DNA from 3 places in the Pseudomonas sp. PGPR40 genome. Region 1 is predicted to be linked to each of the others. Evidence: predicted binding sites of a transcription regulator. Region 1 holds the regulator's gene; each other region holds the start of a gene.

Region 1 (3,130 bases):
GGATGATTTGCATCTGCCGCGTCGTCATCAGCTGGTCAGCCGCGCCGTGAGTGTGCAAATGCAGGAAGAACCCAGCGAAGAAGCCATGGCTGACATGTTCGCTGATATTTACCACAGCCCGACCAAGCAGGTTGGCTAAGGTATTAATGAACAGTTTTTGTACCTACATCGATGGTCTGCCATGCATTGTTCAGTTGGTGAACGCGCAGCCAGTAATGTGGCCTCCGTCTATGCAAGACAAGGTAAAGAAATAACATGGGCAGCATGCATCCCGTACAGGTGATCGCGGTGACCGGCGGCAAAGGTGGCGTCGGGAAGACTAACGTGTCAGTGAACTTGTCCCTGGCTCTAGCTGAGCTCGGCCGGCGCGTCATGCTGCTGGATGCCGATCTGGGGCTGGCGAACGTCGACGTCCTGCTGGGGCTGACACCCAAACGTACCCTGGCCGACGTGATCGAAGGCCGCTGTGAACTGCGCGACGTGCTGTTGCAAGGGCCCGGCGGTATTCGCATCGTCCCGGCCGCGTCCGGTACGCAGAGCATGGTTCATCTGAGCCCGGCCCAGCATGCCGGCCTGATCCAGGCTTTCAGTGACATCGGCGACAACCTCGACGTATTGGTGATCGACACCGCTGCGGGCATTGGTGACTCGGTGGTCAGTTTCGTCCGCGCAGCGCAAGAAGTACTGCTGGTGGTGTGCGACGAGCCGACCTCGATCACCGACGCCTACGCGCTGATCAAACTGCTGAATCGTGACTACGGCATGAATCGCTTCCGTGTCCTGGCCAATATGGCGCAGAGCCCGCAGGAAGGCCGCAACCTGTTCGCCAAGTTGACCAAGGTCACCGATCGTTTCCTCGACGTCGCCTTGCAATACGTCGGTGCGGTGCCTTACGACGAAAGCGTGCGCAAGGCCGTGCAGAAGCAACGTGCCGTCTACGAAGCCTTCCCGCGTTCCAAGTGCGCCCTGGCGTTCAAGGCCATTGCACAGAAGGTCGATACCTGGCCGCTGCCGGCCAACCCGCGTGGGCACCTGGAGTTTTTCGTCGAGCGCCTCGTGCAACAGACCGCAGGACCCGTTCTATGACAGCCAGCGGTTACAACCTCTACAAGCAGTCGGCACGTGACGCGCAGTACGAGCTGATCGAGCGTTACGCGCCACTGGTCAAACGCATTGCCTACCACCTGCTGGCGCGTTTGCCGGCCAGTGTCCAGGTCGAAGACCTGATCCAGGCCGGGATGATCGGCCTGCTTGAAGTTTCCACCAAATACGACGCCAGCAAAGGCGCGAGTTTCGAGACGTACGCGGGCATTCGAATCCGCGGCGCGATGCTCGATGAAGTGCGCAAGGGGGACTGGGCACCACGCTCGGTTCACCGCAATACCCGCATGGTCAGCGACGCAATTCGCTCGATTGAAGCTAAAACCGGTCGTGACGCTAAAGATCATGAGGTTGCGGCCGAACTCCAATTGAGCCTCGACGATTATTACGGGATTTTGAACGACACCCTGGGCAGCCGGTTATTCAGTTTCGACGATCTGTTGCAGGACGGCGAACACGAAGGGCTGCACGAGGATGGCGCCAGTGCTCATCTCGAGCCGTCACGCGATCTGGAAGATGAACGCTTCCAGAAAGCGCTGGCGGACGCGATTGCCAATTTGCCGGAGCGTGAGCGACTGGTGTTGGCGCTGTACTACGACGAAGAGTTGAATCTCAAGGAAATCGGTGAGGTCCTGGGGGTCAGCGAATCGCGGGTCAGCCAGTTACACAGCCAGTGCGCGGCCCGTTTGCGGGGGCGTTTGGGGGAGTGGCGAGCGCGCTGACAGGCAGTGTGGGGACACTGCGAACGAGGTTGGTACGGCATTTTGCTGCATCAGTCACGGCCCGTTGTAATCCATGCAACTGTTGAGTGTTACGCCGAATTGATTGAACGGCGCGTTCAGGTGCTGCGCGCGTTTTAAGACTGCTTGGAGGTCGAATTGGACAAGAATATGAAAATCCTCATCGTTGATGACTTCTCGACGATGCGGCGGATCATAAAAAACCTGTTGCGTGACCTTGGGTTCACCAACACGGTCGAGGCGGACGATGGCACCACTGCCATTCCGGTTCTCAACAGCGGGAGCATCGACTTTCTGGTAACGGACTGGAACATGCCCGGCATGACCGGTATTGATCTGCTGCGCCACGTGCGTGCCGATGAAAAACTCAAACACCTGCCGGTGTTGATGGTCACGGCCGAAGCCAAGCGTGAGCAAATCATCGAAGCCGCTCAGGCGGGTGTGAACGGTTATGTGGTCAAGCCATTCACGGCTCAGGCGTTGAAAGACAAGATTGAAAAGATCTTCGAACGCATCGGTTGATGTGCAAAGCCAGTCCGTCACGGGGGAGCTATGGAGCATAACGAATCTTCACAGGGCGATTTCGAGTCGACCCTGAAAAAACACGCGGTCGAACTGGTCGAAAGCCTTGAAAAAGGTAGGTTCGGCGACGCTGTGCAACTGATCCATGAGCTCAACCAGACCCGTGACCGCGGCCTGTACCAGGAAGTGGGCAAGCTCACCCGCGAGCTGCATAGCGCGATCGTCAATTTCCAGATTGACCCGCACATGCCGCAAGCCGAGGAAGTGTCTCAGATCACGGATGCCACCGAGCGCCTGGGGTATGTGGTCAAGCTGACCGAGGCCGCGGCCAACCGCACCATGGACCTGGTGGAAAACGCCACGCCGCTGATCAACAGCCTGAGCGACGAAGCTCAGGCGCTGAGCACGGATTGGGGACGGTTCATGCGTCGCGAAGTCGGGGCTGAAGAGTTCCGCGAACTGGCCCGGCGGGTTGACGGTTTCCTGACACGCAGCAGCGAAGACAACCGCGTCGTGTCGAGCAACCTCAACGACATTCTGCTGGCCCAGGATTACCAGGACCTCACCGGTCAGGTGATCAAGCGCGTGACCCAATTAGTCACCGAAGTTGAAAGCAACCTGCTCAAGCTCGTGCTCATGGCCAGTCAGGTCGACCGCTTTGCGGGTATCGAACATGACCGTGAAGCAATGCTCGCTGAAAAAGATCCGCAAAAACATCTCTCTCAGGGTGAAGGTCCGCAGATTCATGCCGATAAAAGAGAAGACGT
Region 2 (3,130 bases), on a different contig from region 1:
TTGCCGAACGCTTGCACGGTAATTTCCGAGAACGGCCCGCCGCCCTGATCCGCCACCACGATCATGATCACCCGACCGTTGTTGACCAGGGAACGCAGCAGCAGGTGTTCGCCGCTGAATTGCGAACGCAGACTGGCTGGCAACAGGGCCGAGAATTGTGCGTTGTTGGCTGGCGTCAAACGCATCTGGGCCTGCTGCGCGAGCAGGCGCTGCAGCACGGTACTCTGGCTGACCACCAGGTTCAGGCCGGCCACTTCTTTGGGCAACCCGGCAGTCTGGTGCACACGCAAATTAGCGTGCGTGCGGTCGGCCATCAGGATCATCACCCGCCGCATGCCACACGCCACCAGGGCGTCTCGGGCCGATGTGGTCAAGTGCATGGCATTGGTAAAACGGCTCGGCTCCACCAGCAACTCGGCGCATTGTTTACGCCACTTCGCCAGGTCTTCTGCGGTCGGCGCCGGGGCAGGCAACAAACCAGCGTGAACACGGTTCATGCCCGTCGGCCAGATCAGCGCTTCGGCTGGGTGCCAGAGGTCCGGCATGGCGTGTTGGCGGGCACTGTTGGTGGCCTGTTGGTGCAATTGTTGCTGCACCTCATCCATTGGCATTTGCAGGTAAAGGCTGGTCAGGTACTGCCAGCGTTCACAGTGAGGACTGTTCCACGCCTGTTGTGCCGACAATGCCAGCCCGTTGGCCAGCAGCACGGTATTGGCGGGCTGATTGAGCCAGCGGCGCAGCGTCGGATCGTCATCGAGGCGGTTCTGTTGGCGCAGCGGGTGATCGCTGTCACGCGCGATGCGCAAGACTTTCACCAACTCACGTTGTTCATTGAGCAGCAGCCGATAGCCCTGCTGTACCCAGATCGGCAGACGCCAGGTGTCCACCAGCGTCAGACAGATTTCCAGCAGGCGTACGCCGAACAATTGCTTTTCGACTTTGCGCGCCGATTCACCTTTATGGATGACCCGCAGCTCCCACTCTTCAAGCAACTGCGGATGGGTTAACGCCATAGGCCACAGTGGCGAAAGAAACAGCAGGCTGCCCCAGTGGATATCCTGCCACAACCGCGCCAGGCGACCGGCAAAAAAACCATTGGCCTGTTGGGTGGCGTGCTGGCTGATCAACTGAAGCTGGCGTAGCGCGACAGGGATCTGCGATTGGGGTTCGGCGGGCAGGCGCTCGAGCAATTCTTCGGTGCGCTTCAAACCGAGGCGATTGATCGCCACTTCAAGATTTTCAGCGGGCTCGGTCATGCTGCCATGGGTGTGGCGGTTGGCTTCGCGAATCACGCTCAAGGCCAGGGCCGGGCTGTCCTGCATCAGTTCGACGATGTCGCGCAGCGAACTGCGGCTATCGCGGATGGCTTTGCAGACGCGGTCGTGACTGTCTTGCGGAACCGGCAGGCGCACGCTATCGAGCAGTTTGGCCCAGCCTTCGAGCGTGGCCGGTTTTGGCGTGGGGACGTTCATTTCGTTAGCCATGTCTGGGCGCGATCATCGTCTGCTTTACCTGTGCCTGCGTGGGCCAAATGGCTTTTCACCTTAACGGGCTACAGTCTGGCGCAGTTTTGCCGATAAGGAGAAGAAGAGATTTTTTAACTTCCGAATATGACCTTGAACCCGACTCAGTAAGTGCTCTCCTACCTATGGCTAAAATTATCGGCATCATCGTCGTATTCGCGAGCGTGCTCGGCGGATACGTGCTTTCCCACGGCAAGATTGCCGCCCTCATCCAGCCTTTCGAGGTGATGATTATCGGTGGCGCAGCCCTTGGTGCATTCCTGCAGGCCAACCCCGGTCACATGACAATGCACGTGTTCAAGAAGGCTTTGAGCATGTTCAGTTCGCGTTTCAACCACACGTTCTATCTGGAAGTGCTGGGGCTGATTTACGAGATCCTCAACAAGAGCCGGCGCGAAGGCATGATGGCGATCGAAGGCGACATCGAAGATGCCGCTGCGAGCCCGATCTTCGCCAAGTACCCGTCAGTGCTGAAAGATGAACGCATGACTGCGTACATCTGCGATTACCTGCGCATCATGTCTTCCGGCAACATGGCGCCCCATGAGCTTGAAGGCTTGTTCGACATGGAACTGACCAGCCTCAAGGAAGACCTGGATCACCCCTCCCACGCCGTCAACGGCATCGCCGATGCCATGCCGGGTTTCGGTATCGTCGCGGCGGTATTGGGTATCGTGGTGACCATGGCTTCGCTGGGTGAAAGCGACCAGAAAATGATTGGCCTGCACGTAGGTGCGGCTCTGGTAGGTACCTTCTTCGGTATTCTCGCCGCCTACGGTTTCTTTGGCCCGCTGGCCCATGCCCTGGGCCACGATGCCAAGGAAGAACTGAACGTCTACGAAGCCATCAAGGCCTCGTTGGTCGCTTCAGCTTCCGGCATGCCGCCATCGCTGGCGGTGGAATTCGGTCGCAAGGTTCTGTACCCGGCGCACCGTCCGAGCTTCGCTGAGCTGGAACAAGCGGTTCGCGGTCGCTAAGTCATGGAAAATAACCAGCCGATAATCATCAAGCGCGTCAAAAAGTACGCGGGCGGGCATCACGGGGGCTCCTGGAAAATCGCCTTCGCGGACTTCGCGACGGCGATGATGGCGTTCTTCCTGGTGTTGTGGCTGTTGTCCACGGCAACGCCGGAACAGAAGATCGCCATTGCCGGTTACTTCAAGGACCCGGTCGGTTTTACTGAAAGCGGCACGCCGTACATCATCGATCTGGGTGGCTCACCGACCCTGGCGCCGGAGAGCACCCTCAACCCCGAGGTGAAATCCCAACCGCAGCCGGACAAGGTGACGATCGACTCCGAGCAGGTCGAAGGCATGGCCGAGCAGGTCGAGAAAGAGCGCCTGGAGTTGTTGCTGCAAGAGTTGCAGAACAAGGTTGATGAGAATCCGCAGCTGCAAAAGTTCAAGGATCAGATCCTCTTCGAGATCACCCAGGACGGTTTGCGCATCCAGATCATGGACGCTGAAAACCGACCGATGTTCGACTCCGGCAGTGCGCGTCTGAAGCCGTATTTCGAAGACATCCTGCTGGCCATGGCCGACACCATCAAAGCGGTGCCGAACAAGATCAGCATCAGCGGCCACACCGATGCCAAGCCGTACTCAGGT
Region 3 (3,130 bases), on a different contig from region 1:
TTGTTGCAGCTTGGCGATCAGCGCGTGAATCTGTCCGGTGGATTCGCTGGTGCGTTGCGCCAATTGGCGTACTTCGTCGGCCACCACCGCAAAACCACGGCCCATCTCGCCGGCACGCGCGGCTTCAATCGCGGCGTTCAAGGCCAGCAGGTTGGTCTGGTCGGCGATACCCTTGATCACGTCAACTACACCGCCGATTTCATCGCTGTCCTTGGCCAGCTGCGTGACTGTCAGGCCGGTTTCACCGACTACAACCGACAGGCGCTGGATGGCTTCGCGGGTTTCCCCGGCGATGTCGCGACCGCGGCCGGTCAGGCGATTGGCTTCTTGAGTGGCGTCAGCGGTGCGCTGCACATGGCTGGCGACTTCCTGAGTGGTGGCAGCCATCTGATTCACGGCGGTCGCCACTTGCTCGGTTTCGACGCGTTGACGTTCCAGGCCGGTGGAGCTGTTGTGGGCCAGGGTGTCGGACTGTTTCGCTTGTTCGGTCAGGTGCTCGGCGGTGTCCTGCAGACGGGTCAGGCAGGTTTTCAGGCGTGCTTCCTGGCTGAGGATCGACATCTCCAGGCGTGCCTGGGCGCCGCGACTGTCGGTGTACATCTGCGCGATCAACGGGTCGGACGTGGTCTGCTCGGCCAGGCGCAGCAAGCGCTTGATCCCGCGCTGTTGCCAGCTCAAGCCCATCAAACCCAGCGGCACCGAGAGGCCGGCCGCGAGGGCGAAACCCCATTGAGAGTTGAGCGAGGCGCCGATCATGAAGCTCAGTTGGCTGACCAGAATGAACGGCAGCCAGTCTTGAAGCACCGGGAGCCACTTATCCGTTTGAGGAACGGCTGACTTGCCCTGGTTGATGCGTTGGTAGAGCGCTTCGGCACGGCGGATCTGTTCGGCGGTGGGTTTGACCCGCACCGACTCGTAACCGATCACCTGATTGCCGTCGTACACCGGTGTGACATAGGCGTTAACCCAATAGTGATCACCGTTCTTGCAGCGATTCTTGACAATGCCCATCCATGGCAAGCCTTGTTTCAGAGTGCCCCACATGTGCGCGAATACCGCAGCCGGGACGTCAGGGTGACGAACCAGGTTATGCGGCGCACGGATCAGCTCCTCACGAGAAAACCCGCTGATTTCGACGAAAGCGTCGTTGCAGTAGGTGATCACGCCCTTGGCATCGGTGGTGGAAATCAACCGTTGCTGAGCCGGGAAGGTCCGTTCGCGTTGTGTAATGGGCTGGTTGTTACGCATGGCTTTTTCAATCCGCAAGGCTTTCAGGCGTTATCGGCGGCGTAGCGGTTTGGTTGAATGTTTTTTTCAAGAGCCTGACGTGTGTATCAAATTCACAGCGTGAATTGAAAAAATAGACCTCTCGCAGTTGAACTTTTCAGGTTCCCCTTAATCGGGTCGGCGCGTATGATTCGCCGCTATTTTGCGTAGGATGTTATCTACGGTCAGGGTTTGAAAAGTTACTTAGCACGCAAAGTATTGCCGGATTTCCAGCATTTACATTAATGGGATTGGATTGTTGTTCAGCCTTTGGAAAGGGGCTGGGGATGAAAAGGGTTAGTCGCAATGCGTAAGAAAGTTGCAATCATAGGGACGTCGTTCCGTTTTCCAGGCTCCACTTCTGCAACTTTTTGGCCGCACCTGCTGGATGGGCAGAGCTTTATCACCCAAGCGGATTTTTCTCGCTGGTCCAAGGACGAGTTTCTGCACCCGGACAAGGCTAATCCTGCAACGTCCTACACCTTTGCCTCAGGTTCCCTGGGTGATATTTCCACGTTCGACGCCGGGTTCTTCAATATTTCTCCTCGTGAAGCGGCGGTCATGGACCCTCAGCAGCGGCTGTTGCTGGAGCTGGGCTGGGAAGTGTTCGAGAACGCCGGGGTCAAACCGTCGAGCCTGCGTGGCAGCGATTGCGGTGTTTACCTGGGGATTGCCAGTGTCGACTATGGCTATCGCCTGGCGCATGACATGTCGACGATCGATGCAGCAACCGCCACCGGTAATACCTTCAGTATCGCGGCCAACCGCCTGTCTTTCTTTTATGACCTTCAAGGTCCGAGCATGGCCATCGACACGGCGTGCTCTTCTTCCCTGATTGCCTTTCACCAGGCTTGCCAGGCCATTCAGAACGGCGACATCGACCAGGCGATTACCGGCGGTGTCAGTCTGCATCTTCATCCTTTCGGCTTCCTGATTTTTTCCAAGGCTTCAATGCTGTCGCGCACGGGGCAATGCCATGTGTTCGATGAGTCTGCCGACGGTTATGTCCGTTCTGAAGGCGCGGGACTTTTCTACCTGAAGGATTACGCCAAGGCGATCGAGGACGGTAACCAGATCCTCGCGGTGGTTGCCGGCAGTGCGGCCAATACCGATGGGCGAAAGTCGAGTCTGACCGTCCCCAGTGCGGATGCGCAGATTGCCCTGATGAAGCAGGCCTACGACAGTGCCGGCATCAGTGCGGCAGACATTGACTACCTGGAGGCTCATGGTACGGGCACGCCAGTCGGTGATCCGATCGAGAGCCGGGCTATCGGGGAGGCTCTGGGGCAGCAGCGCCCGGCGGATCAGCCACTGCTGATCGGTTCGATCAAAAGCAACATCGGGCACCTTGAGGCAGCCTCGGGTGTCGCGGGCTTGATGAAGGCGTTGTACTGCGTGATCGAACGCAAGGTGCCGGCCACCATCGGCATCAAGAAACTCAATCCGAACATTCCTTTCGCCGACCTCAACCTGAGTGTGGTCACCGAAACCCAGGCGCTCAAACCCAGTGGAAAACTGGTGGTCGGGGTCAACTCTTTCGGTTTCGGCGGGGCCAACGCCCACGTCATCCTGGAAAGTCCGCCACAAGCGCCACAGGCCTCGAGCCAACCGGCGTGGGCAGTGCCGCTGATGGTCTCGGCCAAAGACAGCGCAGCCCTGGCGGCCCAGTCCGAACAGGTCGCGCAATGCGTTAGCAGTCCGGACGCGGCAAACCTCTACGACGTGGCTTACCAGTCGATGTTCCGCCGCGAGTTGCACCCGCAAAGGGTTGTGGTGTTCGGCTGCGATGCACAGCGCAGTGCTCAGGCGCTACTGGACTTCGCCACGGAACCGGGCGTTCCGGCATTGTCGACAGTGCTGGAAA

The links. Region 1 encodes FliA, which starts transcription of late flagellar genes. Its sites were predicted from a motif close to CTAAAGTTTNNNNNNNNNNNGCCGNTAA; they were not measured.
Region 2: motA (flagellar motor stator protein MotA) is a predicted target of FliA. The motif match lies at 1,553-1,580, and genes of this name have one in related genera.
Region 3: MEB48_RS26260 (methyl-accepting chemotaxis protein) is a predicted target of FliA. The motif match lies at 1,279-1,306, and genes of this name have one in related genera.

What each region holds. Positions count from the first base shown of each region.
Region 1 covers NZ_JAKLSP010000005.1:107,876-111,005, reverse strand. Annotated here, with positions in the region: gene flhF (flagellar biosynthesis protein FlhF) at 1-139, shown strand, start outside; gene fleN (flagellar synthesis regulator FleN) at 256-1,086, shown strand; gene fliA (RNA polymerase sigma factor FliA) at 1,083-1,823, shown strand; gene MEB48_RS06555 (chemotaxis response regulator CheY) at 1,992-2,363, shown strand; gene MEB48_RS06550 (protein phosphatase CheZ) at 2,394-3,130, shown strand, end outside.
Region 2 covers NZ_JAKLSP010000010.1:116,323-119,452, forward strand. Annotated here, with positions in the region: gene MEB48_RS11120 (HDOD domain-containing protein) at 1-1,484, opposite strand, end outside; gene motA (flagellar motor stator protein MotA) at 1,649-2,500, shown strand; gene motB (flagellar motor protein MotB) at 2,504-3,130, shown strand, end outside.
Region 3 covers NZ_JAKLSP010000039.1:28,705-31,834, reverse strand. Annotated here, with positions in the region: gene MEB48_RS26260 (methyl-accepting chemotaxis protein) at 1-1,248, opposite strand, end outside; gene MEB48_RS26255 (type I polyketide synthase) at 1,573-3,130, shown strand, end outside.